4 regions of the Streptomyces sp. NPDC002156 genome follow, and region 1 is predicted to be linked to each of the others. Evidence: riboswitches for the same ligand, from Rfam matches in the RefSeq annotation. Region 1 holds a riboswitch; each other region holds the start of a gene.
What was found. A riboswitch is a leader RNA that binds a small molecule or an ion and turns the genes downstream of it on or off. The one in region 1 is predicted to bind cyclic di-AMP.
Positions count from the first base shown of each region.

Region 2: it holds a riboswitch for cyclic di-AMP, as region 1 does, so the genes downstream of both, ACWCRB_RS42545 (M23 family metallopeptidase) here and ACWCRB_RS23805 (NlpC/P60 family protein) in region 1, are expected to answer to the same signal.
Region 3: it holds a riboswitch for cyclic di-AMP, as region 1 does, so the genes downstream of both, ACWCRB_RS06930 (M23 family metallopeptidase) here and ACWCRB_RS23805 (NlpC/P60 family protein) in region 1, are expected to answer to the same signal.
Region 4: it holds a riboswitch for cyclic di-AMP, as region 1 does, so the genes downstream of both, ACWCRB_RS38700 (transglycosylase family protein) here and ACWCRB_RS23805 (NlpC/P60 family protein) in region 1, are expected to answer to the same signal.

Region 1 is NZ_JBSFDA010000059.1:44,364-51,993, reverse strand. It holds gene ACWCRB_RS23815 (M23 family metallopeptidase) at 1-471, shown strand, start outside; gene pcrA (DNA helicase PcrA) at 580-3,102, opposite strand; cyclic di-AMP (ydaO/yuaA leader) riboswitch at 3,378-3,552, shown strand; gene ACWCRB_RS23805 (NlpC/P60 family protein) at 3,561-4,766, shown strand; gene ACWCRB_RS23800 (hypothetical protein) at 4,789-5,142, opposite strand; gene ACWCRB_RS23795 (NlpC/P60 family protein) at 5,630-6,745, shown strand; gene ACWCRB_RS23790 (LuxR C-terminal-related transcriptional regulator) at 6,746-7,570, opposite strand; gene ACWCRB_RS23785 (ATP-binding protein) at 7,567-7,630, opposite strand, start outside.
Region 2 is NZ_JBSFDA010000189.1:4,600-12,229, reverse strand. It holds gene trmB (tRNA (guanosine(46)-N7)-methyltransferase TrmB) at 1-187, shown strand, start outside; gene ACWCRB_RS42555 (PrsW family glutamic-type intramembrane protease) at 248-1,627, shown strand; gene ACWCRB_RS42550 (aldo/keto reductase) at 2,300-3,265, opposite strand; gene ACWCRB_RS42545 (M23 family metallopeptidase) at 3,381-4,451, opposite strand; cyclic di-AMP (ydaO/yuaA leader) riboswitch at 4,463-4,620, opposite strand; gene ACWCRB_RS42540 (PP2C family protein-serine/threonine phosphatase) at 4,880-5,998, opposite strand; tRNA gene ACWCRB_RS42535 (tRNA-Met) at 6,189-6,262, opposite strand; gene ACWCRB_RS42530 (dihydrofolate reductase family protein) at 6,329-7,468, opposite strand; gene ACWCRB_RS42525 (MarR family winged helix-turn-helix transcriptional regulator) at 7,577-7,630, shown strand, end outside.
Region 3 is NZ_JBSFDA010000009.1:111,116-118,745, reverse strand. It holds gene ACWCRB_RS06935 (GntR family transcriptional regulator) at 1-425, opposite strand, end outside; gene ACWCRB_RS06930 (M23 family metallopeptidase) at 614-1,408, opposite strand; cyclic di-AMP (ydaO/yuaA leader) riboswitch at 1,422-1,589, opposite strand; gene ACWCRB_RS06925 (M16 family metallopeptidase) at 1,805-3,193, opposite strand; gene ACWCRB_RS06920 (M16 family metallopeptidase) at 3,190-4,584, opposite strand; gene ACWCRB_RS06915 (DNA gyrase/topoisomerase IV subunit A) at 4,899-7,355, shown strand; gene ACWCRB_RS06910 (CobW family GTP-binding protein) at 7,372-7,630, opposite strand, start outside.
Region 4 is NZ_JBSFDA010000150.1:1,441-9,070, forward strand. It holds gene eno (phosphopyruvate hydratase) at 1-1,114, opposite strand, end outside; gene ACWCRB_RS38700 (transglycosylase family protein) at 1,447-2,142, opposite strand; cyclic di-AMP (ydaO/yuaA leader) riboswitch at 2,146-2,317, opposite strand; gene ACWCRB_RS38705 (transglycosylase family protein) at 2,516-3,343, opposite strand; gene ACWCRB_RS38710 (cytochrome P450 family protein) at 3,517-4,824, opposite strand; gene ACWCRB_RS38715 (hypothetical protein) at 4,821-6,752, opposite strand; gene ACWCRB_RS38720 (nucleoside triphosphate pyrophosphohydrolase) at 6,849-7,630, opposite strand, start outside.

The sequences.
Region 1 (7,630 bases):
GACCTCAAGGCCCAGCAGCTCGCCGACAAGAAGGCAGCGGCGGCGGAGGCGGCCCGCAAGGAGCGCCTGCGCCCCAAGTACGCCCTGCCCGTCGCGCAGAAGGGCCTCAGCGCCTACTTCGGCCAGGCCGGCATCAACTGGATGTCCGTGCACACCGGAATCGACTTCCCGGTCTCGTACGGCACGACGGTCATGGCCGCGACCGACGGCACCGTCCGCACGCAGTGGAACAGCGCGTACGGCAACATGATGATCGTGACCGACAAGGACGGCACGGAGACGTGGTACTGCCACCTCTCCAGCTACCAGGTCGCGTCCGGTACGACGGTCAAGGCCGGCGACGCCATCGCGTACTCCGGAAACTCCGGCAACTCGACCGGCCCACACCTCCACTTCGAGGTCCGCCCGGCAGGCGGCTCAGCAATCGACCCCCTCCCGTGGCTCCGCAGCCACGGCCTGGACCCGACGTAACCGGCAGCCGCGCACCTGATGCCCCGCCAGGGGCGCTCAGGGGCGCGGGGAACTGCGCGACAAGCCCCCACCGGCCCGCAGGCGAATAAACCGCGCCCGAGCGGAGCGCTAAAGCTTCTCCACCGGCGCATACCGCAACAGCAACCGCTTCGGCTTCTCCTCACCGAAGTCCACCGTCGCCTCCGCGTTCGAACCGGTCCCCTTCACACCCACCACGGTCCCCAGACCGAACTGGTCGTGCGTGACCCGATCCCCCACCGCCAGCGCGACAACCGGCTTCTCCGCACCACCCCGCCGCGTGGCGAAGCCCGACGCCCCCGAGGCCGCGGAGCGCGAGCGCGAGGACGACAGCGAGGACGCCACCCCGGAGACGGGGCCCGAGGACGACGCCGGAGCCATCCCGCCCGTGCGCTTCCACTCCAGATGCGTCGTCGGGATCTCCTCCAGGAACCGCGAGGGCGGGTTGTACGAGGGCTGCCCCCACGCACTGCGCAGCGACGACCGGGTCAGATACAGCCGTTCACGCGCGCGCGTGATGCCGACGTACGCGAGCCGCCGCTCCTCCTCCAGTTCCTTGACCTGGCCGAGGGCACGCATGTGCGGGAAGACGCCGTCCTCCATGCCGGTCAGGAACACCACAGGGAACTCGAGGCCCTTGGCGGTGTGCAGGGTCATCAGGGTGATGACGCCGGAGCCGTCGTCGTCCTCGTCGGGGATCTGGTCGGAGTCGGCGACCAGGGCGACCCGCTCCAGGAACGCGGCGAGCCCGACCGGGGCCGCCGCCTCGCCCTCGGCGGGCTGTTGGGAATCATCCGCCTGCGCGGACTCCTGCTCGAATTCCAGGGCCACCGCCGCGAGTTCCTGGAGGTTCTCGATCCGGGTCTCGTCCTGCGGGTCGGTGGACGCCTGCAACTCGGCGAGATAGCCCGTGCGTTCGAGCACCGCTTCGAGGACGGTCGCCGGGCCCGCGCCGGACTCGACGATCGTACGGAGGTCCTCCATCAGCGTGTTGAACTTCTTGACCGCGTTGGTCGAACGCGACGCCATCCCGTACGCCTCGTCCACCCGCCGCAGCGCCGCCGGGAAGCTGATCTTCTCGCGCTGCGACAGCGCGTCGATCATCGCCTCGGCACGCTCCCCGATACCCCGCTTGGGGACGTTGAGGATCCGCCGCATCGGCACCGAGTCCTCCGGGTTGGCGAGGACACGCAGGTAGGCCAGGACGTCCCGGACCTCCTTGCGCTCGTAGAAGCGGACGCCGCCGACGACCTTGTAGGGCAGGCCGACGCGGATGAAGATCTCCTCGAAGACACGGGACTGGGCGTTGGTCCGGTAGAAGACGGCGACATCGCCCGCCTTCGCGTCGCCCGCGTCCGTCAGTCGGTCTATCTCCTCGGCGACGAACTGTGCCTCGTCGTGCTCGGTGTCGGCGACGTAGCCGGTGATCTGCGCGCCCGCACCCGCGTTGGTCCACAGGTTCTTGGGGCGGCGGGACTCGTTGCGCTCGATGACGGCGTTGGCGGCGCTCAGGATCGTCTGCGTGGAACGGTAGTTCTGTTCGAGCAGGATCGTCGTCGCGTCCGCGTAGTCCTCCTCGAACTGGAGGATGTTGCGGATCGTCGCGCCCCGGAAGGCGTAGATCGACTGGTCGGCGTCACCCACGACACACAGCTCGGCGGGGCGCAGGTCGTGCTCGCTGGGCGGTACGTCCACCGGGTGCTCGGCGGTGCCGACGAGTTCCCGTACGAGCGCGTACTGGGCGTGGTTGGTGTCCTGGTACTCGTCGACGAGTACGTGCCGGAAGCGGCGGCGGTAGTGCTCGGCGACGTCCGGGAAGGCGCGCAGCAGGTTGACCGTCGTCATGATCAGGTCGTCGAAGTCGAGCGCGTTGGCCTCGCGCAGCCGCGACTGGTACATCGCGTACGCCTGGGCGAGGGTCTTCTCGAAACCGTCGCTCGCCTGGGCGGCGAAGTCCTCCTCGTCGATCAGCTCGTTCTTCAGGTTGGAGATCTTCGCGCTGAAGGACTTGGGCGGGAAGCGCTTGGGGTCCAGGTCCAGGTCGCGGCAGACGAGCGCCATCAGGCGCTTGCTGTCGGCCGCGTCGTAGATCGAGAAGGAGGACGTGAAGCCGAGCCGCTTGCTCTCCCGCCGGAGGATCCGTACGCACGCGCTGTGGAACGTCATCACCCACATCGCGTTCGCGCGCGGGCCGACGAGCTGCTCGACGCGCTCCTTCATCTCGCCTGCGGCCTTGTTGGTGAAGGTGATCGCGAGGATCTGGCCGGGGTGGACGCCCCGCTCGCCGAGCAGATACGCGATGCGGTGCGTGAGTACACGTGTCTTGCCGGAGCCTGCGCCCGCCACGATGAGCAGGGGGGTGTCGGCGTGCACGACGGCCGCGCGCTGGTTCTCGTTCAACCCGTCCAGGAGCGCGGCCGGGTCCACCACGGGGCGTGGGGCGCCGTCGCGGTAGTACGCGTCCCGGTCCGGCGGCGCGTCGAACTGCCCGCCGAACAGGTCGTCCGGAACGGGCTCCGGCACATGCTCGTCCTCGGGCGGCGGGGGCTCCTCCTCATGGGCACGAGGGCCCTGGAGGTCCGCCAGGAAGCTGTCGTCAAAGAGGCTGCTCATCGCTCTCCGAGTCTAGGCTCCCCCACTGACAACCGGCCGCCACCCCGAAAACATCCTCCGTCCTGTCCGGACAGCGGATCGCTGATCGGGATGAACACGTCAATTGCGGACCTAACGTCACACATTCCTCCAGATCGACTCCGGTGACCCGTGTTTAAGGTTGAGGTCACAAAAACGTATCGGGCATAGCGGTCATCAACCTTCACAGGGGCCACACGAATTGGTTAGCGTGCCCTCCAGGCCGCTCGACCCCCACCGGCGAACATCGCCGGGCCGCGCGGCCTCCGCCGAGTCCGATCGTGCCGCCCTGTGCGGCAGGAGCCGGGGACCCACCGAAAACTTGGGGTGAATCGGTCCGACTGCCGTCCAGGGCAAGGACCGTAGGGCAACCCTTCCGAACCACCCGCCCGAACCCGACAGCTAACCCGGTAGGCGGTACGTGGAAGGAGTCGCCTCCCTTGGCGTCGTCGCACCGCAAGTCGCGTCCTACGGGGACGCGCGTAGCAGGCATACGGACCCCCGCCTTCGCCACGGCGGCCCTGACCTCCGTCGCCCTGCTGTCCCAGACCGCCAACGCCGCGCCCACGGAGCCCGCCACTCCCCCGGCGCCCTCGGCCGACGACAAGCCGAGCATGGAGGAGGTCGAGGCGAAGGTCGGCGACCTCTACCGCCAGGCCGAGTCGGCCACCGACAAGTACAACGCCGCCAAGGAGAAGACCTCCAAGCAGCGCAAGCGCGTCGACACCCTGATGGACGACGTGGCCCAGCGCACCCAGAAGCTCAACGACGCGCGCGAGGAGCTCGGTTCCTTCGCCGCGGCCCAGTACCGCACCGGGTCGGCCGCCCCCGACACGGCGACGTTCCTGCTCGCGGACGACCCGCAGGACTACTTCGACCAGAACCAGCTGATGGACCGGCTGACCGCCCGCCAGAAGGACGCGGTCGACGAGTACATCACGGAGCAGGCCGAGACGACGCAGATGCGCCAGGAGGCCACCGCGAGCCTCGAATCGCTCACGGAGTCCCAGGACGACCTGCAGACGACCAAGACCACCGTCCAGACGAAGCTCGCACAGGCCCGCCAGCTCCTCTCCCGCCTCACCGCCGAGGAGAAGCTACGGCTAGCGGCGATCGAGCGGGAGAAGCAGGCGGAGGCCCGCCGTCAGGCGCAGGAACTCGCCCGTCAGCAGCAGGCGGCGGAGCAGCAGCGCCAGCAGGAAGCGGCGGCGGCCGCGGCGGCCCAGCAGCCGACGGGCAGCACCTCCTCCGACACGTCGACGACAACGGTCACCGACTCCTCGTACGCCGCCAAGGCCGAGAAGGCCCTCACCTTCGCACGCGCACAGGTCGGCAAGCCGTACGTCTGGGGCGCGACGGGCCCGGACTCGTACGACTGCTCCGGCCTCACCCAGGCCGCCTGGAAGGCCGCCGGAGTCACCCTCCCGCGCACCACCTACGACCAGGTGAACGCGGGCACGACGGTCTCCCTCTCCGACATCCAACCCGGCGACCTGGTCTTCTTCTACGACGACATCAGCCACGTCGGCCTCTACATCGGCAACGGCATGATGATCCACGCCCCGAAGCCGGGTGCGTACGTCCGTGAGGAATCGATCTTCTACGACGGCGAGTCGGCGATCCACAGCGTGGTGCGCCCGGCCTGACGGGCAGGTCGGGCGGCTCTCATCAGGTCCAGAGCACCGCGATGAAGATGTTCGCCGTCGTGAACAGACCCACCAGGCCGAACAGCCGCTTGTCCACGGTCTCGTCGTCCCGCTTCACGTAGACGAGGCCGAGGATCACGATCAGCAGGGCCAGCTTCACGCCGATCTTGACGTTGTTCACCGTCTGGTCGTCGGCCTGGTTGAGGCCCACCAGGGCGACGCCGGTGACCAGCATGGTGAACGCGCCGTGCAGCATCGCCGGCACGAAGCGGGCCGTGCCCTGCCCCATCGCCTTCATCTGGGTGAGGAACCCGCCCAGCAGCGAGGCGATGCCGATGATGTGCAGGCCGACGAAGAGATGGATGAGTACGTCCATGAGCCCGGAGCCTAATCAGAGGCTCCCGCGCCGCATGACACCGGGCTGGGGTGAAGGGCGTTCGCAGGGCATCCGGCGTGCCTCGCACGACACCCCAAGACCTCGCATATATGCACCCCATAGCACCGTGTAATCGCCACGTGCCTCCCAAACCTCCTCATCGGTCAGCCGTCTGCGTGAAGTCGGCGGCGCCGGAGCGCGATCACGGTCGGATGCGGTCACCCGGTGGTCGGCTCACGCCAGTTCCGTACATGGCGTTACCCCCACGTCACACTCCGGTTTAGCGTCCTCCACCAGGTGACCGGCTCCCCACCGCCGCCCGGGCCAGGGGCGGCAGTCGGACACCACCGCCGAGAAAGTCCGGCGGCGGACCGTTCCCCCTGTGCGGGCCGCCGCCGGACGCGCAACCGCCCTCCTGGGTCCGCTTCCCAGGCAGCCTTCCGGCGGTCGACGCAGTGGCGGTCGTACGAAAGGACGTGACGCCCCGGTGGCAGCGCACCGCAAGCCCCGACAGCGCTCGCTCAACGGCAATACGGCCCGCACCGCCGCCACGATCGCCCTCGCGGGCGCGGCGACGGCGACCGGCTTCGACGGCATCGGGTACGCCGAGCCACAGCTCACCCAGGCCCAGGTCGAGGCCAAGGTGAACAAGCTGTACGAGGAGGCGGAGGTCGCCACCGAGAAGTACAACGGCGCGAAGGAGAGGGCCGAGCGGGCGGAGCGGCGGCTGGGGAACCTGCGGGACGAGGCGGCCCGCAAGGAGGACCGGCTCAACTCGGCGCGGGAGGCGCTGGGTTCGATGGCCGCGGCGCAGTACCGCTCCGGCGGACTCGACCCCGCACTGCAACTCGCCCTCTCCGACGACCCCGACGGCTATCTCGCCGGCGCCGCCCTCGCCGAACGGGCGGACAGCAGACAGGCTTCGGACGTGACCCGCGTACGCCGGCAGCTGCGGGAGATCGAGCAGCTGCGCGGAGCCGCCCACGTCGAGCTGACCACCCTCAAGTCACGCCAGGCCGAGCTGAACCGCCACAAGAAGACGGTGACCGGAAAGCTGGGCGAGGCCCGCCAGCTGCTGTCCCGCCTCAGCACGGAGGAACGTGCCCGCCTCGCCGCGGCGGACGGCGGCAGTGGCAGCTGGGGCGGGGCGCATGCTTCGCGGTCGTCGGGGAGCGCTCGGGACGAGCTGGGGGCGGCGGGAGCCACCGACGCCACTGGGGCGTCCGGGACCTCCGGAGTCGCCGAGGCACCCAACTCCCGTGCGGCTGCAGCCGTTTCCTACGCCTACCAGAAGCTCGGCAGCCCCTATGTGTGGGGCGCCACCGGCCCGGACGCCTTCGACTGCTCGGGCCTCATGCAGGCCGCCTACCGCTCCGCGGGCATCTCCCTGCCCCGCACCACCTACGCCCAGATCAACGCCGGCCAACGTGTCTCACAGTCCGAACTCCTCCCCGGCGACCTGGTGTTCTTCTACTCGGGCATCAGTCATGTGGGTATGTACGTGGGCCGCGGTCAGATGATCCACGCCCCGAACCCGTCGGCGCCGGTACGGGTGGCACCTCTGGACGAGATGCCGTTCGCGGGCGCCACGAGGGTGGCCTGACTACACCAGCCGCCGGGCCGTGGCCCACCGCGTCAGCTCGTGCCGGTTCGACAGCTGGAGCTTCCTGAGGACCGCCGACACATGCGACTCCACCGTCTTCACGGAGATGAAGAGCTGCTTGGCGATCTCCTTGTACGCATAGCCCCGGGCGATCAGCCGCAGTACCTCCCGCTCGCGCTGGGTGAGGCGGTCGAGGTCCTCGTCCACCGGCGGGGCGTCCGTGGACGCGAACGCGTCGAGAACGAACCCGGCGAGCCGCGGCGAGAACACCGCGTCGCCGTCCTGGACGCGGAAGACCGAGTCGACGAGATCCGTGCCGGTGATCGTCTTCGTGACGTATCCCCGCGCACCGCCGCGGATCACACCGATGACGTCCTCCGCCGCATCCGAGACGGACAGCGCCAGGAAGCGAACCGGCTGCTCGGGATCTGCCATCAACGGGGCGCAGCGGCGCAGGACTTCGACCCCGCCGCCGCCCGGCAGATGGACGTCGAGCAGGACCACCTCGGGCCGGGTGGCGGTGATGACGGTGACCGCCTGGTCGACGTCGGCGGCCTCACCGACGACCTCGACACCGGTCCGCTCGGTCTGCCCGATCTCGGCCTGAACCCCCGTACGGAACATCCGGTGGTCGTCGACGAGCACCACCCGCACCCGCCGCCCGACCGCGTCACCAGTGCCGCTGCCGCTGCCGCTGCCGGCAGGATCACCGGACTGCGCACCTTCGGCGGGTGCGGTGGTGGGTTCGGCAGCCACTGTCGGTTCGGCCGACTCCGCCGAACCGGCCGAACCGGTCCGCCTGTTCTCCCCCTGTGCCTCGCTCATGACGTACTCTCCGCCCTCTCCATCTCCAGCTCGACCTCTGTGCCGCCATCCGGTACCGCG
Region 2 (7,630 bases), on a different contig from region 1:
CTGGGAGCCGTACGCCGAACAGATGCTCGAAGTGCTCGACGCGCACCCGGAGTTCGAGAACACCCGGCCCGGGGGCGGTTACGCGCCCCGGCCGGAGTTCCGGCCGCTGACCCGTTTCGAGGGCCAGGGACTGGAGAAGGGACATGTCGTGAACGACCTGCTCTTCCGTCGCGTACAGCAGTCGTAGAGCACTCGTAGAGCACTAGCGAACAGCGCTCATAGGGCAGCCGCCGTTAGGGTCGATGCCGTGGCCACCTTTCCCCCTTACCCGACGCATCCCAGCGGCCCCACCGACGGTCCGGTCGGCGGGGCGTTGCGGCACGCTCACTGGTGGCAGCGGCCGTGGGTGCGTTACGGCGCCCTCACCAGCCTGCTCGCGCTCTCCGGGCTCGTCATCCTCGCCCTCGTGCGCGAACAGACCGGCACCGAGGGGTTCCTGGTCGGGCTCGGGCTCGCCGTGTTCCCCGTGCCGTTGCTCGTGGCCGCGTTCCGTTGGCTGGACCGGGTCGAGCCGGGGCCCTGGCGGAACCTGGTCTTCTCGTTCGCCTGGGGCGCCTGCGCGGCGGCCCTGATAGCGATCGTCGCCAACAGCTTCGCGACGAGATGGATAGCGACCGCCACCGCCGACCCGTCCAGCGCGGACACCCTCGGCGCGACCGTCATAGCGCCCATCGTCGAGGAGTCGGCCAAGGCAGCCGCCGTACTGCTCATCTTTCTCTTCCGGCGGCGCGACTTCACGGGCATCGTCGACGGGGTCGTCATCGCCGGGGTGACCGCGACCGGCTTCGCCTTCACCGAGAACATCCTCTATCTCGGCACCGCCTTCGGCACCGACCAGCTGACCGGGGACAGCGGTATCGCCTCGGTCACCGCGGCGACCTTCTTCGTGCGCATCGTCATGTCGCCGTTCGCGCACCCCCTGTTCACGGTCCTCACCGGCATCGGCTTCGGGATCTCCGCGCTGTCGGGCGAGCGCCAGCACGTCCGCCGGGTGCTGCTGCCGCTGTCGGGACTGCTGCTCGCGATGAGCATGCACGCCCTCTGGAACGGCTCGTCGTCCTTCGGGCAGTACGGGTTCTTCGCGGTGTACGCCGCGTTCATGGTGCCCGCGTTCGGGCTGCTGACCTGGCTGGTCATCTGGACCCGGCAGCGCGAGCTGCGCACCGTGCGCGCCGAGTTGCCGGCGTACGCGCAGGCCGGCTGGCTGGCCCCGGCCGAGCCGTACGCCCTCGGCTCGATGCGCGCCCGCCGCCTCGCCCGGGAGTACGCCCGCCGGCACCTGGGGCGGCCCGCGGCGCGTGCGGTGGCGCAGTACGAGGCGTACGCCACCTCGCTGGCGTTCCTGCGCCACCGGGGGCGCCTCGGCCGGGCGCGCGCCGACTTCGTCGTCCGGGAGCAGGAGCTGCTGGGCGCACTGTGGGAGCGCAGGGCGGTGGCCCGCCCGGCTCTGGACCACGCGGCCCGCACGATCGCCCCGGCTCCGGTCCTGGTGGCCCCGCCGGTCATCTGGCCGACGTACGGGCAACAGCCGTACGCCCAGCAGCCGTACACGCATCAGCCGTACGGCCAGCAGGGGTACGGACCGACGACCCCGTACCCGGCGACGTACAACCCGTACCGCTCCTAGACCCTGCCGCCCGGATCACACCCGGGCCACGGGGCGGGGCGACACCGACACCGTCCCCACCGTGCGGCCGGCCGCAGGCACCACACCCCCGACCGACGGACGGGGGGCCGACGCGATCCGAGCGACAGACCACGCTCCGCCGCAGAGCGCGCACCCCGAAGCTCTCCCCTACCGTGCCCTCAGCCGCACACAGCCGCCGAATACACAGCACCCCAAGCCGCCCCACCCCACACGACGGGCCCCGCCCCGCCACAGGCCGAAGCCACCCCGACACCCTCCCCCACCGCGCAGCCAGCCGCACACAGCCGCCGGGTACGCCGCACCCCCAGGCCGGCGCGATCCCCGCGGCGGGCCCCCGCCATCAAGACCCGCCCCACCACAGGCCGGAACCACCCGACGCCCCCCCACGCCGCACCCAGCCGCACACAACAGCCGGGTACGCCGCACCCCCAGGCCGACGCGACCCACGGGACGGGCCCCCACCGTCAAGACCCGCCCCACCACAGGCCGGAACCACCCCGACGCCCACCCCCGCCACTCAGCCAGCCCCGCGCCCCCACCCGCAGACGAGGGCCCCCAAGCCGCCGCGCCCCATACGACAGACCCCAACCGTCGGGCGTCACGCGTCAGCCGCCAGCCGTCAGCCGCCACGCGTCAGCCGTCACACGCCGCTCAAGCCGAAACCGGAGCCGAAGCCGCCGTGAGGCGCGCAACCTCCGGCTCCGTCAGTTCCAGTTCCGCCAGCGCGACCAGTGGCGGGAGTTGCTCCACCGTGCGGGCCGAGGCGATCGGGGCCGTGACCGTCGGCTGGGCGGTGAGCCAGGCCAGGGCGACCGTGGCGACGGCCACCCCGCGGGCCTCGGCGACCTCGTCCAGGGCGGCCAGGATCCTGCGGCCGCGTTCCGTCTCCCCGTGCTTGCCGGCGCCGGCCGCCGCACGCGCGCCGTCGACCGTCGCACCGGGCCGGTACTTGCCCGTGAGGAAGCCGGAGGCCAGCGCGAAGTACGGGACGGCGGCGAGGCCCGTACGGGAGGCGATGTCCTGTCGCGCGCCCTCGTACGTGTCGCGGGAGACCAGGTTGTAGTGGGGCTGGATGGCCACGTACTTGGCCAGGCCCTCGCGGTCGGAGAAGTCCAGGGAGTCCTGGAGCCGCTCCGGCGAGATGTTGGAGACGGCGATGTGCCGCACCTTGCCCGCGGTCACGAGTTCGTCGAGGGCTCCGATGATCTCCTCGACAGGCACCTCGGGCCGGTCGAAGTGCGTGAAGTAGAGGTCGATGTGGTCGGTGTCGAGACGGCGGAGCGAGGCGTCGGCGGCGGCCTTGATGTTGGCGCCCGACAGGCCGGCGTAATCCGGGTGCTGGCTGACCTTCGTCGCGACGACGATGTCGGCGCGGTTGCCGCGCGACTTCAGCCACTTGCCGATGATGGTCTCGGACTCGCCGCCCTGGTTGCCGTCGATCCAGGCCGAGTAGGAGTCGGCGGTGTCGAGGAAGTTGCCGCCTGCGGCGGCGTAGGCGTCGAGCACCTCGAAGGACGCCTTCTCGTCGGCGGTCCAGCCGAAGACGTTGCCGCCGAGGGCGAGCGGGAAGACCTCTAGGTCCGATGATCCGAGCTTGCGAAGAGCCGTAGCAGTCATGCTCAACGTCAACGCCCGCCCCGGACGCACTGATTCCGGCAGTTCACGAACATCGCGTGAACGCCGGAATCAGTCGGAATCAGCCAGAGTCAGTCGGAATCTAGCAACGTACGGCTTACGGGTTGAGGCCCATGCTCCGCAGCCACGCCATCGGGTCGATCCCCGCGGTGTCCGAGCTGCTGGTGTGGACCTCCATGTGGAGGTGTGCCCCGGTGACGTTGCCGGTGGCGCCGACGCGGCCGATCACGTCACCCGTGTTGACCTTCTGGCCGACGCTGACGTTGATCGAGGACTGATGGGCGTACCAGATCTCGGTGCCGTCCTCGAGGGTGAGGATCGTGCGGTAGCCGTACGAGCCGCTCCAGCCAGCCTCGGTGATCGTGCCGGTGTGGACCGCCTTGAGCGGGGTACCGGTGGGAGCAGCGAAGTCGAGGCCCGTGTGGTAGCCGGAGGACCACAGCGCACCGGACTGACCGAAGGTCGAGGTGATCGTGTACGAGGAGGTGGGCAGCGTGTACTGCTTGGCCAGCTCGGCGAGCCGCGCGGCCTCCAGCTTGGCTGCGGCTTCCTCGGCGGCCTTCTTCTTCGCGGCGGCGGCCTTCGCGGCGGCCTCGCGCTTCACCTGGGCGGCCTCGGCGGCGGCCTTCTTCGCGGCGGCGTCCTGGGCGGCCTGCTGGACCTTGGCCTCGGCCTGGTCCTTCTGCTGCTCGGCCTGGAGGATGATGCGGGCGCGCAGGGCCTCACCCGCGTCGCTGGTGCCCTGCTCGGTCTCCTCGGAGGTGACCCCGACGCTGCTGAGCGCGTTGGGGGAGCCCTGGGGCTCGGCGTCCGCGTCGTCGTCGCCCGCGAAGGGCGAGCCGACGGAGGGCAGGTCGGGCATGGAGATGGAAACCGGCGGCTTGCCGGTCTGCGCGGTGGCCATACCGGCCCCGCCGACAGCGGCTATGACGCCGACGCCGAGAACGGTGGAGCTGCGGGCGAGTCCTCCGCCGCCGCGCTGCTTGCCGACGCGGTGCCGGCCGCGAACCGGACGAGTGGTGTCCGCGCTGGGATTCCACTCCTCCCAGGGGCCCTCGTCGGTGCGACGGCTGCCGAAGCCGAAGGTCGGGATCTTCCCGTCCTCGGTCTCGCTGCTGCGCTGACTCGGTACGAACGGGGCCTCTGGGGCGGCCGAGTTTGACGCCACGTGGGCGTGCTCCTTTCCTTCCTTCTCGCCTACCGGGTTAGCTGACGGGTTCGGAGCAGGAAGGTCTCCTACGCGCGTATACCTGCCGTGTCGCCACGGCGGTGGACGAGCGATTCACCCCAAGTTGGTGGTTCCCCGGTTCCCTCGCGGGATTCGGCGCGTGCGCACGGAGCCGACTCTTGTGACGGCTGGGACGACCGCGCTGCGTTATCGAACGTTAATAGACCAGGGCCCCGTATTCCAAGCCGTTCCCGTTGATCGTTAACGCTTTTCCCGAGGACGTTCCGGGTCACCACCGGTGAAAATCGGGCGAGTTGACCGTGTCCTAAGTGACTGCTGAGTTTTGACTGTGTGTCAGATGTTATGCGGAGCGGGACCGTTCACTCACCCTTGGTGACAACTGATGAGAACTCGCGAACTTGAGCACCTCAAGAGCTGATGGGACGGCGTACGGCGAGCAGCGCCATGTCGTCCGTCGTACCGCCGCCCGAGTGCCGGCGCACCTCGTCGGCGAGCGCGGCGAGGAGGGTGGCCGGAGCGTGGAAGACCCGGCCCGCGAGCCGGTCGGCCGGGTCGAAGAAGACGCCGTGCCCGTCACGGGCCTCGGACAGCCCGTCGGTGTGCAGGAGCAGGATCGCGCCGCCGGGAAAGGGCGTCGTCTCGGCGCGGTCGGGCCCGCCGCCGAGGTCGCCCATGCCGAGCGGCAGCGCGGGTTCGGCCGGGGTGAGGACGCGCAGGGTGCCGTCGGTGTCGAGGAGCAGGGGCGGGGGGTGACCGCGGTTGACGACGCGTACGGTCCCGTCGCCGTGCGGGAGTTCGGCGAGTACGGCGGTGGCGAAGCCCTCACTGGCCTCCAGACCGCCCCGCCGGGCACCCTCACGGGCGAGGGCCCGCTCCAGCCGCTGGGCGACCGCCTCCAGGGTCGCCTCCTGCTCGGCGGCCTCCCGGAACGCCCCGATGACGACGGCGACGGCCGCCACGGCCCCCATCCCCTTGCCCCGCACGTCCCCGAGGACGAGCCGCAGGCCGTACGGGGTGTCCTGCACGGCGTACAGGTCGCCGCCGATGAAGGCACCCTCCTGGGCGGCCTCGTACCGGGCGGCGATCTCGAAACCGCCGATGCGCGCGTCCGGTTCGGGCAGTACGGCGCGTTGCGCGGCCTCGGCGATCTCGTGGGCCGTGGCGAGGCGGCGGTCGCCCCTGCGTACGACCCGGTTGATGACGACGGCCAGGACGGCGACCGTGGCCACGGTGATCGTCTCGGTGATCGTGTCGGCGTCCAGGGAGAACCCGAAGCGGAGGTGGACCAGGAACTCGGCGAGGAGCGCGGCGGCGCCGGTGACCGTCGTGGTGCGCAGCGAGGAGAGCGGGGCCGCGATGAGGGGGGCGGCCGTGAAGAAGGGGACCGCGGTGAAGGCGCGCGGGGTGGCGACGTCGTAGATGATCCCGGCGACGATCAGGATCGCGGGCAGGACGCGGACGAGGGTCCGCACCCGGGAGACCACCACCGCCTCGTCCGGCGATCCCGGCTCTCCCGACCGCGCCACTCGTCTCGTCTCCCGCTTCCCGCCGATCACCCGTCCCGTCGGTCCAGGTTTTCGGGAGCGGCCGAGGAGAGCGAGCGGGGTGGACCGACCGGGCTAAGAAGAAGAGTGGGGCGGACGAAGAAAGAGGACGGCCCCGGAAACGACTCAGGGCCGGAAACCAATTTCTTGGTTTCCGGCCCTGGGCCTTCAGTAGCGGGGACAGGATTTGAACCTGCGACCTCTGGGTTATGAGCCCAGCGAGCTACCGAGCTGCTCCACCCCGCGCCGCTGAACACAACTATACGCCATCTGCGGGACCCTCATCACCACGTTGATCACCACGCTTGATCGTCAGTCGGGCAGGTGGGCGTTGGGGGCCTTGGCCCGCTCCTCGTACTCGGGGAGGACGACGACCTCGACACCCTCCCCCGCGAGCAGGCCGTTTCCGTCGGCCGCAACCACGAAGGTGTCGGGCTCACGCCAGGCGGTCACCACCCGGCGGACGCCGGCGTCGAGGATCAGCCGGGCGCAGGGCGCGGGGCGGGAGGCACGGCGGGCGCAGGGTTCGAGGCTGCTGTAGACGGTGGCCGTCGGGAGCCGGGGGTCGGCCGGGTCGAGCTTGGCGAGGGCCGCCTCCTCGGCGTGCACGACCTGGTCGCCGCCCTCCCGGGAGTGCCCGCGCGCCAGCTCCGTACCGTCGGCGGCCACGATCACCGCGCCGACGCTGAACGCCGTGCGCGAGGGCGGACACAGCTCGGCCAGTTCGCACGCCAGTGCCAGCCAGTGCCGGTCGGCGGCGGCGGGGAGCGGGCCGGCGCCGGGCGCGGTGGGCTCGTACCGCATGAGCACGACGTCCTCGATCCGCCGCGTCTCCACGAGCCGGAGCCGGCCGCCCTGGTAGGCGCCGGGGCCGAAGAGGCGGGGGGCGTCGGGGTCGCCGACGAAGAGGGGCGCGAGGACGAGCTGGAGTTCGTCGGCGAGGCCCTGCTGGAGGAGCTGGGTGTGGACGGTGCCGCCGCCCTCGACCATGAGACGCCGCACACCGCGAACGTCGTACAGGTGTTCGAGCAGGGCCCGCCAGTCGAGGGGTCCCGGGCCCAGGGGGACGACGTCCACACTGGCGGGGAGACCCGCGCGCCCGGCCCGCTCGGCACCCTTGTCCGTCGTATAGACGACCTTCCCGCCGCCCGTGTGCCAGAAGTTGGCGGCCGGGTCCAGCTCCCCCGAGCCGCTGACGGTCACCTTGAGCGGATACTCCGGCTTCCCGGCCGCCACCCGTGCGGCCCGCCGCTCGGGCGAGTTGACCAGCAGGCGGGGGTTGTCGGCGCGGATGGTGCCGGCGCCGATGAGGATCGCGTCGCTGGACGCCCGTACCTCGTCGACCCGGTCGAAGTCGGCGGGGCTGGAGAGCAGCAGCCGATCGGGGCCGGTGTCGTCCAGGTGGCCGTCGAGGGAGACGGCGGCGGACAACAGGACGTAGGGGAGGGGCATGGGGCGCACTTTCTTCGAGTAGTGCTTCGAGCGGTTCTTCGAGCGGTTCTTCGCGTACGTCTTCCAGTACCTGTTGGTTCAAAGTTTAAACAAACCTACACTGGTCGCATGACGACCCGCTGGCTCACCCCCGAGGAGCAGCGCGCGTGGCGCGCGTACGTC
Region 3 (7,630 bases), on a different contig from region 1:
GCATGGCTTCCGGAGGCCTGGGCGAGCGTCTCGTGGAACCAGCCACCCAGGGAGCGCAGGTCCTCGCTGTTGCCCCTCCTGGCCCGCTCCTGCCCCAGCCTGACCAGGCCGCGCAGCACTTTCAGATGGGCCTCGGTGCGTCGCTGGGCGGCCCGGGAGGCACCCAGCGGCTCCAGGAGCATGCGCATCTCCAGCAGGTCGGAGGCCTCCTGCTCGGTCGGTTCCGCGACGCACGCGCCCGCGTGCCGCCGGGTCACCACGAAGCCCTCGGCCTCCAGGGTGCGCAGGGCCTCGCGGACGGGGACGCGCGAGACGCCGTACCGGCGCGCGAGCAGTTCCTCGGTGAGCCGGCTGCCGCGCTCGTAGACACCGGCGACGATGTCGTCCCGGATCGCCGTGCATACCGAGTGCGCCGGAATACGCATGTCCGACCTCCGCTTTAATCCCCGTGAAACGTCGACGATTGACGTGTGTTCAGTGACTCTATTGCAGAGAACCGGAATTTCCGACGGCGGGCCGGAATCCAGGGATATTTTTTGGACACAGGGCCGCCGGAAACGCCGAAAGCCCCGGCTCGGGGAGCCGGGGCGACGACAAGAGATGCGCGTGGCTGTCAGACGTTCACACCGTGCGAGCGGAGGTAGGCGACGGGGTCCATGTCCGAGCCGTACTCCGCGGTCGTGCGGGCCTCGAAGTGGAGGTGCGCACCGGTGACGTTGCCGGTGGCCCCGGAGAGACCTATCTGCTGGCCCGGGGTGACCGTCTGACCGACGGACACGTTGATGGACGACAGATGACCGTACTGAGTGTACGTACCATCAATCATCTTGATCACGATGTTGTTGCCGTAGGCGCCGCCCCAGCCCGCCTCGACGACGGTGCCGGAGCCCACCGAGTGGACGGTGGTGCCGGACGATGCGTGGAAGTCGATGCCGGTGTGGCTGCCGGAGGACCAGACGGCGCCGCCCGCCTTGTAGCCGGTCGAGATGTACGAGCCGGAGATCGGGGCGACGAAGGTGTTGAGGCGCTTGCGCTCGGCCTCGCGGGCGGCGCGGGCCTCCGTCTCGCGTGCCTCCTTGGCCCGCTCCTCCGCCTCCTTCTTCGCGGCGGCCAGGGCGCGTTTCTCGGCTGCGACGGCCCGCTTCTCGGCGGCGGCCTTCTCTGCGGCCTGCTCCTGGGCCGCGGCCTGCGCGTCGATCTGGTCGGCGAGCGTCTCGCCGATGGAGATCACCGGGGTGAGGCCGGTCTGCTCGACGGCGGACTCCCCGGCGAGCGCCGGGGCGGCGAGGGTGCCGACGACGCCGGTGGTGGCGAGGGCCGCGACTCCGGCCGCGCGGACGGTCGTACGGGTGACGAGACTGGGGCGGCTGGGACGACGGTGCTTCCCGGTGGCGCGGGTGAACGCCATGTAGTGGCTGGTCCTTTCCTTCCTTCTCGCCTACCGGGTTAGCTGACGGGTTCGGAGCAGGAAGGTCTCCTACGGACCCCCTCGCTGGGCGCGCGGGCGTCCGATTCACCCCAGGGACTGCACAGTGTGGGTCCCCGGCTCCCCTGGCTCGCGCCATGTGGGGACTCGGCGATGACTGTCCGGGTGCCGCGGCTGCGGCGTAGTGCGTGACGGACAGCCGGACCGACGCTAAGCCGCGTAACTTTCAATCAACAAACCGATCACGGGTTTTGTAGCGCATGCCACAGGTCAGACGGTCAACCTCTCCATCAATACGGGCAACTTGCCCATCAATATGGACAAGAGGGGCCCGGTGACGCTTCCGTCACCGGGCCCCTGTCGTGCATCACGGTGCCGCTACTCGGCGGGTACGACGCTCACTTCGCCGATGCCGAGGGCCCTGACGGGCTCCTCGATCGTCGCCGCGTCACCGACGAGGACCGTCACCAGCCGGTCCACCGGGAAGGCGTTCACGGCCGCCGCGGTGGCCTCCACGGTGCCGGTGGCGGCGAGCTGCCGGTACAGCGTGGCCTGGTAGTCGTCGGGCAGGTGCTGCTCGACCTGGTCGGCCAGCGTGCTCGCCACGGCCGCCGCCGTCTCGTACTTGAGCGGGGCGACACCCACCAGGTTCTGCACCGCGACATCGCGCTCGGCGTCGGTGAGCCCCTCGGCCGCGAGTGTGCGCAGCACCTTCCAGAGGTCCTCCAGGGCGGGACCGGTGTTCGGTGTGTCGACGGAGCCGCTGATGGCGAGCAGCGCGGCGCCCGTGCCGTCCGGGGCCGAGCGCAGGACCTGGCCGAACGCCCGCACACCGTAGGTGTAGCCCTTCTCCTCGCGCAGGACGCGGTCCAGGCGGGAGGTGAGGGTGCCGCCGAGGCAGTACGTGCCGAGGACCTGGGCGGCCCAGACACGGTCGTGCCGGTCGGCGCCGATGCGGCCGATGAGCAGCTGGGTCTGTACGGCGCCCGGGCGGTCCACGATGACGACGCGGCCGGTGTCGTCGGCGGTCACCGGCGGCACGGGCCGCGGCTGGGCCGTCGAGCCGGTCCAGGCCCCCAGGGTCTCGCCGAGCAGCGCGTCCAGGTCGACGCCGGTGAGGTCGCCGACGACCACGGCGGTGGCCGTGGCGGGGCGGACGTGCCTCTCGTAGAAGGCGCGTACGGCCGCGGAGTCGATCTTCGCGACCGTCTCCTCGGTGCCCTGGCGCGGCCGGGACATGCGCGAGGTCTCCGGGAACAGCTCCTTGTAGAGCTGCTTGGCGGAGCGGCGGGCCGGGTTGGCCGTCTCGTGCGGGATCTCGTCGAGCCGGTTGCGCACCAGCCGCTCGATCTCGCTGTCCGCGAACGCGGGTGCCCTGAGGGCGTCGGCCAGCAGGCCGAGCGCCTTGGGGAGCCGCGACACGGGGACTTCGAGGCTGAGGCGGACGCAGGGGTGGTCGGCGTGCGCGTCGAGGGTGGCGCCGCAGCGCTCCAGTTCGGCGGCGAACTCCTCGGCGGAGTGCTTGTCGGTGCCTTCGGAGAAGGCCCGGGCCATGATCGTGGCCACGCCGTCGAGACCGGCCGGCTCGGCCTCCAGAGGAGCGTCGACGAGCACCTCGACGGCGACGATCTGCTGGCCGGGGCGGTGGCAGCGCAGAACGGTCAGGCCGTTGTCGAGCGTGCCGCGTCCGGGGGCCGGGAAGGCCCAGGGCCTGGCTTCGCCCGCCTGGGGCTGGGGGTGGAACTTCATCGTGGTGAGCTCGGTCACTTGGCCGCCTCCTCGTCCTTGTCGCCGGCTTCGACCGTGGCCTCGGCCTCGGGGTCCTCGGGGGGATCCGCGTCCTCGGCGGTCTCTCCGGCGACCGGCTCGTAGACGAGCACCGCGCGGTTGTCGGGGCGCAGCCGGTCCTTGGCGGCCTGCTGGACCTCCTCGGCGGTCACCTCCAGTACGCGCTGGACGGCGGTCAGCGCGAGCTGCGGGTCGCCGAACAGCACGGCGAAGCGGCACAGTTCGTCGGCGCGGCCCGCGACCGTGCCGAGGCGGTCCAGCCACTCGCGCTCCAACTGGGCCTGGGCGCGCTCCATTTCCTCGGCCGTGGGGCCCTCGGCGGCGAACCGCGCGAGCTCCTCGTCGACGGCGGCCTCGATGACCGGCACCTCGACGTCCGCGGAGGTCTTCACGTCCAGCCAGCCCAGGGAGGGCGCTCCGGCCAGCCGCAGCAGGCCGAAGCCGGCCGCCACCGCCGTACGGTCCCGCCGTACGAGCCGGTTGTAGAGGCGGGAGGACTCGCCGCCGCCGAGGACGGTGAGCGCCAGGTCGGCCGCGTCGCACGCGCGCGTGCCGTCCTCCGGGAGGCGGTAGGCGGCCATCAACGCGCGCGCGGGGACCTCTTCGACGACGACCTCGCGCAGCTGCTCGCCGATGACGTCGGGGAGGGCGCCGGAGCGCGGCGCGGGCTTGCCGTCGTGCCCGGCGATGGAGCCGAAGTACTTCTCGACCCAGGCGAGCGTCTCCTCGGGGTCGATGTCCCCGACGACCGACAGGACGGCGTTGTTGGGCGCGTAGTACGTGCGGAAGAAGGCGCGGGCGTCCTCCAGGGTCGCCGCGTCCAGGTCCGCCATCGAGCCGATCGGCGTGTGGTGGTAGGGGTGGCCCTCCGGGTAGGCGAGGGCGGTCAGCTTCTCGAACGCCGTCCCGTAGGGGACGTTGTCGTAGCGCTGCCGGCGTTCGTTCTTGACGACGTCCCGCTGGTTCTCCATGGACTCGTCGTCGAGGGCCGCGAGCAGCGAGCCCATGCGGTCGGCCTCCAGCCAGAGGGCGAGCTCCAGCTGGTGGGTGGGCATGGTCTCGAAGTAGTTGGTGCGCTCGAAGCTGGTGGTGCCGTTGAGCGAGCCGCCCGCGCCCTGGACCAGTTCGAAGTGGCCGTTGCCCTTCACCTGGCCCGAGCCCTGGAACATCAGGTGCTCGAAAAGGTGAGCCAGGCCCGTACGGCCCTTGACTTCGTGGCGTGACCCGACGTCGTACCAGAGGCACACCGCCGCGACCGGGGTCAGGTGGTCCTCGGAGAGCACCACGCGCAGCCCGTTGGCGAGGCGGTGCTCTGTCGCTGTCAGGCCGCCGGAGCCTGCCTCGGCTGTGGCCGTGTGACCCATGGGCATGTACGTCCCTTCGATCGCGGATGCGGTTGTTGCAACCGCTGATTTCCTGCCGGTCCTGCCACTGTATGCAAGCGTGCGGAGTGCTGGCGAAGTTCCCGGCGGACGTACGCCGACAGCGAGATTCCGCAGCGTCGGGGCGGTACGTTTCAGCAACGGCGCCCACCGCCCAACACCGCCGCAGGGACGGGCCTTGGTCCGCGTTGTCAGTGCGGCAGTCCACAATGGTCCGCGTCAGATCCCGTTCACGTCCCAGCAAGACACCGACTCAAGCACCCCGTAAGCGAACGACCAGGAAACAGAAGGAGCCGGCAGCGATGGCCCGCCGCAGCACGAAGACCCCGCCGCCCGATGACTTCGAGGAGCGGATCCTCGACATCGACGTCGTCGACGAGATGCAGGGCTCCTTCCTCGAGTACGCGTACTCGGTCATCTACTCCCGAGCCCTCCCCGACGCCCGTGACGGCCTCAAACCCGTGCACCGTCGCATCGTCTACCAGATGAACGAGATGGGCCTGCGCCCCGACCGCGGCTATGTGAAGTGCGCCCGTGTCGTCGGCGAGGTCATGGGTAAGCTGCACCCGCACGGCGACTCGTCGATCTACGACGCCCTGGTGCGGCTCGCCCAGCCCTTCTCCATGCGTGTGCCGCTGGTCGACGGCCATGGCAACTTCGGTTCGCTGGGCAACGACGACCCGCCGGCCGCCATGCGGTACACCGAGGCCCGGATGGCCGACGCGACGTCCCTGATGACGGAGTCGATCGAAGAGGACACGGTCGACTTCGCGCCGAACTACGACGGCCAGGAGCAGGAACCGGTGGCGCTGCCCGCCGCCTTCCCGAACCTGCTGGTGAACGGCGCGTCGGGTATCGCGGTCGGTATGGCCACGAACATGCCGCCGCACAACCTGGGCGAGGTCATCTCGGCCGCCCGGCACCTGATCCGCTATCCGAACGCGGACCTCGACACCCTGATGCGGCACGTCCCGGGCCCCGACCTGCCCACCGGCGGCCGGATCGTCGGCCTCGCCGGCATCAGGGACGCGTACGAGACGGGCCGCGGCACGTTCAAGATCCGCGCCACGGTGTCGGTGGAGAACGTGACGCCGCGACGCATGGGCCTGGTCGTCACCGAACTGCCCTTCACCGTCGGCCCGGAGAAGGTGATCGCCAAGATCAAGGACCTGGTCGGCGCGAAGAAGCTCCAGGGCATCGCCGACGTCAAGGACCTCACCGACCGCAACCACGGCCTGCGTCTGGTCATCGAGATCAAGAACGGCTTCGTGCCGGAAGCCGTCCTGGAACAGCTCTACAAGCTGACGCCGATGGAGGAGTCCTTCGGCATCAACAACGTGGCGCTGGTGGACGGCCAGCCCCTAACGCTCGGCCTCAAGGAACTCCTGGAGGTCTATCTCGACCACCGCTTCGAGGTCGTGCGGCGGCGCTCGGAGTTCCGTCGCGGCAAGCGCCGCGACCGGCTGCACCTGGTCGAGGGCCTGCTCACCGCGCTGGTGGACATCGACGAGGTCATCCGGCTGATCCGCTCCAGCGACAACTCCGCACAGGCGAAGGAACGCCTGATGGAGCGCTTCGGCCTGTCCGAGATCCAGACGCAGTACATCCTGGACACCCCGCTGCGCCGGCTGACCCGGTTCGACCGCATCGAGCTGGAGTCCGAGAAGGACCGGCTGGCCGCCGAGATCGCGGAGCTGACCCGGATCCTGGAGTCGGACGCAGAACTCCGCAAGCTGGTCTCGACCGAACTGGCCTCGGTGGCCAAGAAGTTCGGCACCGACCGGCGTACGGTCCTGCTGGAGTCGGCCGGTGCCGCCACCGCCGCCGCGGTTCCGCTCCAGGTGGCCGACGACCCGTGCCGGGTGCTGCTGTCCTCGACGGACCTGCTGGCGCGTACGGCGAACGGCGAGCCGTTCCCGGCGGACGAGGACGGCCGACGGACGAAGCACGACCTGATCGTCTCCGCGGTCCCGGCGACGGCGCGGGGCGAGGTGGGCGCGGTGACGTCGGCCGGCCGCCTGCTGCGCATCAACGTCATCGACCTGCCCCAGCTCCCCGACACGATGTCGGCGCCCAACCTCTCGGGCGGCGCCCCCCTGTCGGAGTTCCTCTCCCTGGAGGACGGCGAGAAGGTGGTCTGTCTGACGACGCTCGACGAGTCGTCCCCGGGCCTCGCGATCGGCACAGAACAGGGCGTCGTCAAGCGGGTGGTCCCCGACTATCCCTCCAACAAGGAGGAGTTGGAGGTCATCACGCTCAAGGAGGGCGACCGGATCGTCGGCGCCGCCGAGCTGCGTACGGGCGAGGAGGACCTGGTCTTCATCACGGACGACGCCCAGTTGCTGCGTTTCCAGGCCGCCCATGTCCGTCCCCAGGGCCGCCCGGCCGGCGGTATGGCCGGCATCAAGCTGACGGACGGCGCCAAGGTGATCTCGTTCACGGCGGTGGACCCGGCGGTGGACGCGGTCGTCTTCACGGTCGCGGGCTCGCGCGGCACGCTGGACGACTCGGTGCAGACGACGGCGAAGCTGACCCCGTTCGACCAGTACCCGCGCAAGGGCCGCGCCACCGGCGGTGTCCGCTGCCAGCGGTTCCTGAAGGGCGAGGACTGTCTGTCCGTGGCCTGGGCGGGCCCGGCACCGGCGCGCGCGTCCCAGAAGAACGGCATGCCGGCGGAACTCCCCGAGATGGACCCGCGCCGCGACGGCTCGGGCGTGTCGCTGCCGAAGACGGTGGGCGTGGTGACGGGCCCGCTGTAGACGGGCCCGGCGCAGGTCAGCCGATCTCTTCGGAGCCTTCCGGGCTCGACTCCTGTACGTATCTCAGGACGCCCCACATGCTGTGTTCGTCGGCATGTGGGGCGTCGTCCATACAGGCCTCCAACTCCTTGCCGAGGGCGGGCAGTCCGATGCCGGACCCGATGAGGACGAGCCGGCTGAGCCGGTCCTCGCCGTCGGCCCAGGGCTCGGGATAGAACCGCAGGAACGGCCCGACGGCGTGCACGGCGTACCGGTTGCGCGGGTCGTGCGGCCCG
Region 4 (7,630 bases), on a different contig from region 1:
TGACGTCCTCGGTCTCGCCGGAGCGGTGGGACATCATGCACTTGAAGCCGTTGCGCTGGGCCAGCTCGACGGCGTCCAGGGTCTCGGTGAGCGAGCCGATCTGGTTGACCTTGACGAGCAGGGCGTTGGCCGAGCCCTCCTCGATGCCACGGGCGAGGCGCTCCGGGTTGGTGACGAAGAGGTCGTCGCCGACGATCTGGACCTTGTCGCCCAGCTTGTCGGTGATGGTCTTCCAGCCGTCCCAGTCGTCCTCGTACAGCGGGTCCTCGATGGAGATGAGCGGGTACGCGGAGACGAGCTCTTCGTAGTACTCGGTCATCTCGGCGGCCGTGCGGGACTTGCCCTCGAACTCGTACTTGCCGTCCTTGTAGAACTCGGACGCGGCGACGTCGAGCGCGAGACCGATCTGCTCACCGGGGACGTAGCCGGCCTGCTTGATGGCCTCGATGATGAGGTCGAGCGCGGCGCGGTTGGACTCCAGGTTCGGGGCGAAGCCGCCCTCGTCGCCGAGACCGGTGGACAGGCCCTTGGTCTTCAGCACCTTCTTGAGGGTGTGGTAGATCTCCGCACCCCAGCGCAGCGCCTCGGAGAAGGACTCCGCGCCGATCGGGGCGATCATGAACTCCTGGATGTCCACGTTGGAGTCCGCGTGGGAGCCACCGTTGAGGATGTTCATCATCGGAACGGGCAGCAGGTGCGCGTTCGGGCCGCCCAGGTAGCGGAAGAGGGGGAGGTCGCTGGCCTCGGAGGCGGCGTGGGCGACGGCGAGGGAGACGCCGAGGATGGCGTTGGCGCCGAGCGAGCCCTTGTTGTCGGTGGCGTCCAGGTCGAACATCGCCTGGTCGATCAGCCGCTGCTCGGTGGCGTCGTAGCCGACGAGCTCCGGGCCGATCTGCTCGATGACGGCGAGGACGGCCTTCTCGACACCCTTGCCGAGGTAGCGGTTGGGGTCACCGTCGCGCAGCTCGATGGCCTCGAAGGCTCCGGTGGAGGCGCCGGACGGGACGGCGGCACGACCGGTGCTGCCGTCATCGAGGCCGACCTCGACCTCGACGGTGGGGTTGCCTCGCGAGTCGAGGATTTCCCGGGCTACGACGACGTCGATGGACGGCACGAGCATCTCCTTCTGGGATGTGACGCGGGTACGCGGGGCTTTTTCGCGGCCCTGCGGGATGAGCCTAACCGGCCGAGGCCGATCGGCCAGCCGTCCGACCACCCCATGGACGGAACATGGACCGAACCGAGGGTAAACATTGTTCCTCAGGGAAACAAAAAGCCCCGCTCCGGTGCGTACGGGGGAACACGCACCGGAGCGGGGAGCCCCGTGGGGGACGGGGGTGACCCTCACGAGGCCTTCACTATGGAGGGCACGGATGTGAGGGCGCTGTGGTTCACCTTCGAGCCGACTGTTATTTGGGGGATGTGCCGGCGGGCAGGTGACCGGGGTCAGCTGAGGTGCAGCTGCTGGCCCGGGTAGATGAAGTCGGCGTCGTCGATGATGTCCTTGTTCAGCTGGAAGAGCTTCGTCCAGCCGCCCTTGACGTCGTGCGCCTCGGCGATCTCGCTCAGGGTGTCACCCGTGACGACCTTGTACTCGCCGTCGCCCTTCTCGACCTTCTTGCCGGTCGGGGTGGTGACGGTCTTCTTCGCGGCGGGCCGCTCCTGCGAACGGGAGGCCGACTGCTCGTCGGTGGAGCGGGTGGTGGTCTCGCTCGTACCGGTGCTGGTGCTCGTGCCGCTGTCCGAGCTGCTGCTGCCGCCGTCATAGGCGGCGCTCGACAGGCCCGTGCCGCAGACCGGCCAGGCACCCTTGCCCTGGCCCGCGAGGACCTTCTCGGCGATGGTTATCTGCTGGGACTTGGAGGCCTGGTCGGCGGTGGAGGCGTACGCCGAGCCGCCGTACGCGGCCCAGGTCGAGGCGGAGAACTGCAGACCGCCGTAGTAGCCGTTGCCGGTGTTGATGGACCAGTTGCCGCCGGACTCGCACTGGGCGACCGTGTCCCACTCGGCGGAGGTGGCGGCGGAGGCGGAGCCGGCCGCCAGCAGCGGAGCGGCGACCGCGGCACCGGTCACACCGGCGATGGCGACGACGCGGGTGGCCTTGGACGGACGACGGTGCTTGCCCTTACCGGAAAACAGCATGCGTGATCCCCTCACCGACGCCTGCGAGGTGAGCTGTCGGGTTCGGGCCGGTTGAGTTGCCCGGCCGTACGTCCGAGTCACTGGACGCACGACTTAACCCCAAGCCGCTCCGGCCAACTGCCCGGTGCGGCACTTACCTTGGGTCCCCCGCTCCTGCCTACGGCGCTTGAAAGCGACGACTGTTCCCGTTCGGCCGTTGGCAGGATTCGGCGTTGCGACCGGCGGGGCCCACTGTGGCGGGCGTTGACGACCGTAAACAGGTGATCCTCCGAAATACAAAGACGATCAGGGCTTCTGAGACCTATCTCTCACTGCATTTATAACGGACATTCAGCACGAAGCAGGACGTGAACTCCGGCTGCTTTTGCCCCGGTTAGGCACCGACTTCGAGGGTCTGACCGGGGAGGATGTGATTCGGGTCAGCACCGAGGAGGTCCTGGTTCTCGGCGTACAGCTCGGACCATCCGCCCTCGACGCCAAGGGAGTCGGCGATGCCACAGAGGGTGTCGCCGGGACGGACCGCGTACGAGCCCTCCGCGCTCTGCCCGGAGTTATCCTGTTCCTCATCCTTTGTCGCACCAGTGGATGAGTTGTCAGTTTCTTGTGGGGTTTCCTTGCTCGATGACGAGGGGGCCGAGGAGGAAGGGGTCGACTCGGCCGAGTCGGTCGTCGCCTTGACGGAGGGCGAGGACTCGGCGGACTCGACCGAGGGCGAGGCGGAGGGCGTGGGCGACGCCGAGGTCGAAGTCGACTTCGGCGTCGAGGACGAGGACGATGCGTCGCCCTCCTCCCCGGCCACGCCCGTGTCGACGTCGGCCGCACTAGTGTCCTTGCCGAGCCCGGACAGCAGCGCGCAGGCCTCCCAGGCCCCGGCGCCCTGGTCGGCGAGCACGCTCTCGGCGACGGCGATCTGCTGCGAACGGCTGGCCTGGTCGGCGCTCGGGGCGTACGCGAGACCGCCGTACGCCTCCCAGTCCGCCTGGGTCAGCTGGAGCCCGCCGTAGAACCCGTTGCCGGTGTTGGCACTCCAGGCGCCGCCGCTCTCGCACTCCGCGACCCTGTCCCACGTGGTGCCGCTGGCCGCACTCGCGCCGCTCGCGGCGAGCAGCGGGATGGCGAGGGCGGAGCCGGTCACGCCGGCCGCGACAAGCAGAGCCGGGGCCTGACGGGGGCGACGGTGACGTCCGTTCCCGGAGAGCATGCGGGTGCCTTTCACGAGACAGCGGGGGTCGGTGCGACGGATGCCGACGAACGCCGCCAGTGCGTCGCACTAGTGCTCGAACGTATCGACAGACGATCACTTGTCACAAGTTAATGCCGCGCAGATCACGTGAAGATCACATTGTTGAGGGAGTGTCACCTTCCCGTGATCTTCTACGGCACCACTGGTGGCGTATGCCCCGATTCGCGAACCGGCGCGAACTCGACGGGCAGGGTGCGCAGTCCACGCATGATGAGCCCGCCCCGCCATCGCAACTCGCTCGGCTCCACGGCAAGTTGGAGATCGGGGAGACGCGTGAGGAGGGTGGCCAGCGCACTCCGCCCCTCCAGGCGGGCGAGCGGGGCGCCGAGGCAGTAGTGGATGCCGTGGCCGTATCCGAGGTGTTGATTGTCCCGGTGGCCAAGATCAAGGACGTCAGGATCGGCGAACCGCGCCGGGTCCCGGTCGGCGGCGGCGAGTACGACAAGGACGGGATCGCCGACCGCGATGTCCTGCCCACCGATGCTGAGCGACTGCGTGGCGAACCGCCAGGTGGCCAGCTCGACGGGGCCGTCGTAGCGGAGGAGTTCCTCGATGCCGGTTTCGAGGAGGGCGGATTCCTTGAGGGCAAGGGAGGCCTGGAGGCGCGCACGCTGCTCAGGGTGAGTAAGCAGGGCATACAGCCCATTCCCTACCAAGTTGACTGTGGTCTCAAAACCGGCGAACAGCAGGATGAAGGCCATGGCTGCGGCCTCGTTCTCGGTGAGGTGCTCGCCCTCGTCGGAGGCGCGGATGAGCCCGGAGATCAGATCCTCACCGGCTTCGGGTACGTCGGTCAGCGCCTCGCGCTTGCGGTGGATCAGCTCGGCGAGATAGCCCCGCATCTTCTTCACGGACCGGGCGACCCCGCCCCGGGGCCCGCCCCCGTGCCGGATCATCATCCCGGCCCAGTCCCGGAAGTCGTCCTGGTCCTCGCGGGGTACGCCCAGCAGGTCGCAGATCGCGTAGATGGGCAGCGGGAAGGCGAACTCGTGGATGAGATCGGCGGAGCCGCGTGCCGCGAACCGGTCGATGAGGTCGTCGGTGAGTTCCTGCACCCGGGGCGCGAACTCGGCGACGCGGCGAGGCGTGAACGCCTTGGCGACGAGCCGACGGAGTCGTGTGTGATCCGGCGGATCGATGTTGAGCAGATGGGTCATGAGGTTGGCGCCGCGCTCACCGGGGATACCGGTCTTGCCCTTGGCCTGCGTGGGCTCGTCGTGATGGGCGGGGTTCTTGGAGAGCCGGGGGTCGGCGAGGGCCTGCTTGGCATCGCCGTAACGGGTGACCAGCCAGGCTTCGACCCCGCTGGGGAGCTTCGTCCGGTGCACGGGCGCGTGCTCACGGAGCCAGGCGTAGGCGGGGTAGGGATCCGTCGCGAACTCCCAGGTGAAGAGTTCGGGGGCGGGGGTCGGGGGTGTGGCGGGGGGCTGGTTGGTCACTGGGTGACGGTATCGGGAGGGTCTAGGGGCCTACCGCTGGCCCAGCGGATGGTGCGCAGCCACGCCCTGCCGGGCATGTCGAGAAGCCAGTCCTCTCCCACAGGAGCCCCGTCCTTCTCCCCGGTCACGTCGCGGTCCGACGTCTCAGGGATATAACCGGCCAGCCGGAGCACCCGGTTCACCATCACCGGATCCGTCAATCCCCCTGCTTCGAACCACTGCTCCGACCGGTCCGCAAGCAACCTCCCCAGCAGTACCGCCGCCAGACGGTCCCCTGCTTCCGCGGCCGTCTCCAGGAACGGCTCCGCCTCCCTGTGGTCTCCCCGCTTCACCAGCAGCTGCCCCAGCCGCCCTGCCGCCCCCACCAGTCCGGCTTCCGCCGCCCGCCGGAACCAGGCCTCGGCCTCCTCTCTCTCCTCCAAGCTCTCGGCAAGCCGTCCCAGATCCAACATGGCCCGCCCGTCCCCCGCCTCGGCCGCCGCCCGAAACGCCTCCCGCGCCCCCGCCACGACCATCTCGGAGTCGTACGCCGCATCAGCCCGGGCCGCCCCCAGGGCAACCCACCACACCGCTCCGTCCACCGCCGGAAGCGCCTCGTCCCGGGACGCGGTGTCCACCAGGTAGGAGGACGCCTCCCACCTGCTCGCGCTGCTTCTCCGCAGCATCCGCAGCACGCCGTCCCGCTTCTCCGCCGCCCAGGCCAGGGCGTCGTCCACGGACTCTCGTTCCAGACCGGCCACGGCCTCGTACGCCTCGTGCGCCTCCACGAGAAGGTCCTTGGGCAGCGGACCCCGCAGTCCGCACCGAGCCAGATCAACGGCCGCCCGGACCAGGGCGTACCCGCGCGGATGCCGGTCCGCGCGCCGAGCCCGCTGCCACTCCTCCCACAGCATCGGACCGACCGCGAGATAGGCAGCCACGCCCTCGGCCCCGCACCGGCGGGCAGCATCCGTCAGCCGAGGGTCCTCGGTCGCCCCCGCCCGCTTCCTCTCCCCGTGACTCCAGTCCCGGGGCAGTTCCACGATCTGCGCCAGGTCGAGCACCCGCCCCCGGGACAACCTGCGGAACTTGTCGTACGTGTCCTCTCTCATCGTCGCGATCACAGGAACCCCCTGTGCCGCCAACTGCGCCAGCAGCCTCGGCTCCAGGCCGTCGGCTCCGAGGTGACCGTCGAGGTCGTCGAGCCACACCGCGCAACGTTCGCCCGGCATGCCTCTCAGCAGGGCGGGCAGCCCTCGCAGGTTCTCGTGCCGGGCGGGCGCGAACACCCGTACGCCGGGGAGCACTCGGGCCATCGCCGCGAGCGCCGTACGCGACTTGCCGACATACGCGTCCCCCTGCACGACGACCAGCCCACCCTCCGAAGCGGCCGTCTCCACCGCCGAGTTGACCGCCGGATCGGCGTCCCGTTCGACGTACGGCGGCAGTTGAGGCAGCCCCTTGCCTCGCCGCGTGGGCCGCACCCCGTACGCCAGCGGCGCCATGCTCTCCGCCGGCGGCCAGTCCACCGACCCGGGCCGAGGAGCGGCACCCGGCGCCTGCTGGACGTGCTGTACACCGACGAACTGCCCGTTGACGGTGATCCCCTGGAAGTCGAAGCGGTCGCCCGGCGTGGCGGGCACCGGAGCGGGTGCCGGTTCCTCGGGCCGCGCGGGCACGTCGAACTCCCTGATGAGGGCGGCGAGTTCGTCGGAGCCGTCCACGTCCCACGCGTCGGCGAGGCCCTCGCTCAGCCGAAAGCGCCATTCCAGCTTCCCGGACCCCGTACGAGGCCCCAACGGCCCTTTCAGGCTCTGGAGTTCATGGACCCATTCGTCCTGCCCACGCAGCGTGAACCACTCCACGAACCGGTCCCGTACCCGCTCCCACTCAGCCGACCTGAGCCCATCGACCAGTGTCCTGGCACCCTCGGCCGCCAGCTCGTTCATCGAGCGTTCCACTCATGCCCCCACGACTCAACACCACCGTGGGACAACGGTACTGACAAACCGTCGGAGCGATCAGGCCCCCGTCACCCTCCCCCGTCACCCTTCCCCAGTCACCTCCGCCACCCCTTCCCGCACCCGCACCGCATCCCGATAAGCCCGCGCAGCGACCCGCAGCGCCGCCTCCGGATCCACGCCCTCCGCCTCCGCCCGTACCGCCAGTTCCAGCAGCTCGTACCCGATGCCCTCGCCCTGGGGCAGCGGGACGTCCAGGGCCGCCGTCCGCACCCGCGACGCCAGCTTCGCGGCCAGGGCGAGGCCCGGCTGGCCTATGGGCACACCGTCCGTCACCGACTCCCGCCGCTTCTCGACCGCCTTGGTGCGCAGCCAGTGCTCCTTCACCTCCTCCGGCGTCGTCGCCGTCTCGTCGCCGAAGACGTGCGGGTGCCGGTGGATCAGCTTGGTGACGATGCCGGCCGCGACGTCGTCGATCGAGAAGGGGGCGGTCCCGTCCTCCTCGCTCCCCTCCTCCGCGATGCGCGCGTGGAAGACGACCTGGAGCAGCACGTCCCCCAGTTCCTCGCGCAGCTCGTCCTGGTCGCCCTCCTCGATCGCCTCGACGAGTTCGTACGCCTCCTCGATGGCGTACTTCGCGAGGCCCTTGTGGGTCTGGCGGGACGACCAGGGGCACTCCAGGCGGATGCGGTCCATGACCTGGACGAGGTCGAGGAGGCGGGCGCCGGGGAGGTCGTAGGAGGCGGGGAGGAGTTCCAGGTCGGGCATCCGGACGCGCCCTGAGCCCGCCAGGCGCGCCAGGCCGTCCGTGAGGGCCGGGTCGCCCTCGCCCGTCGTGACGACCACGACCGTCCGGCCGCCGGCGC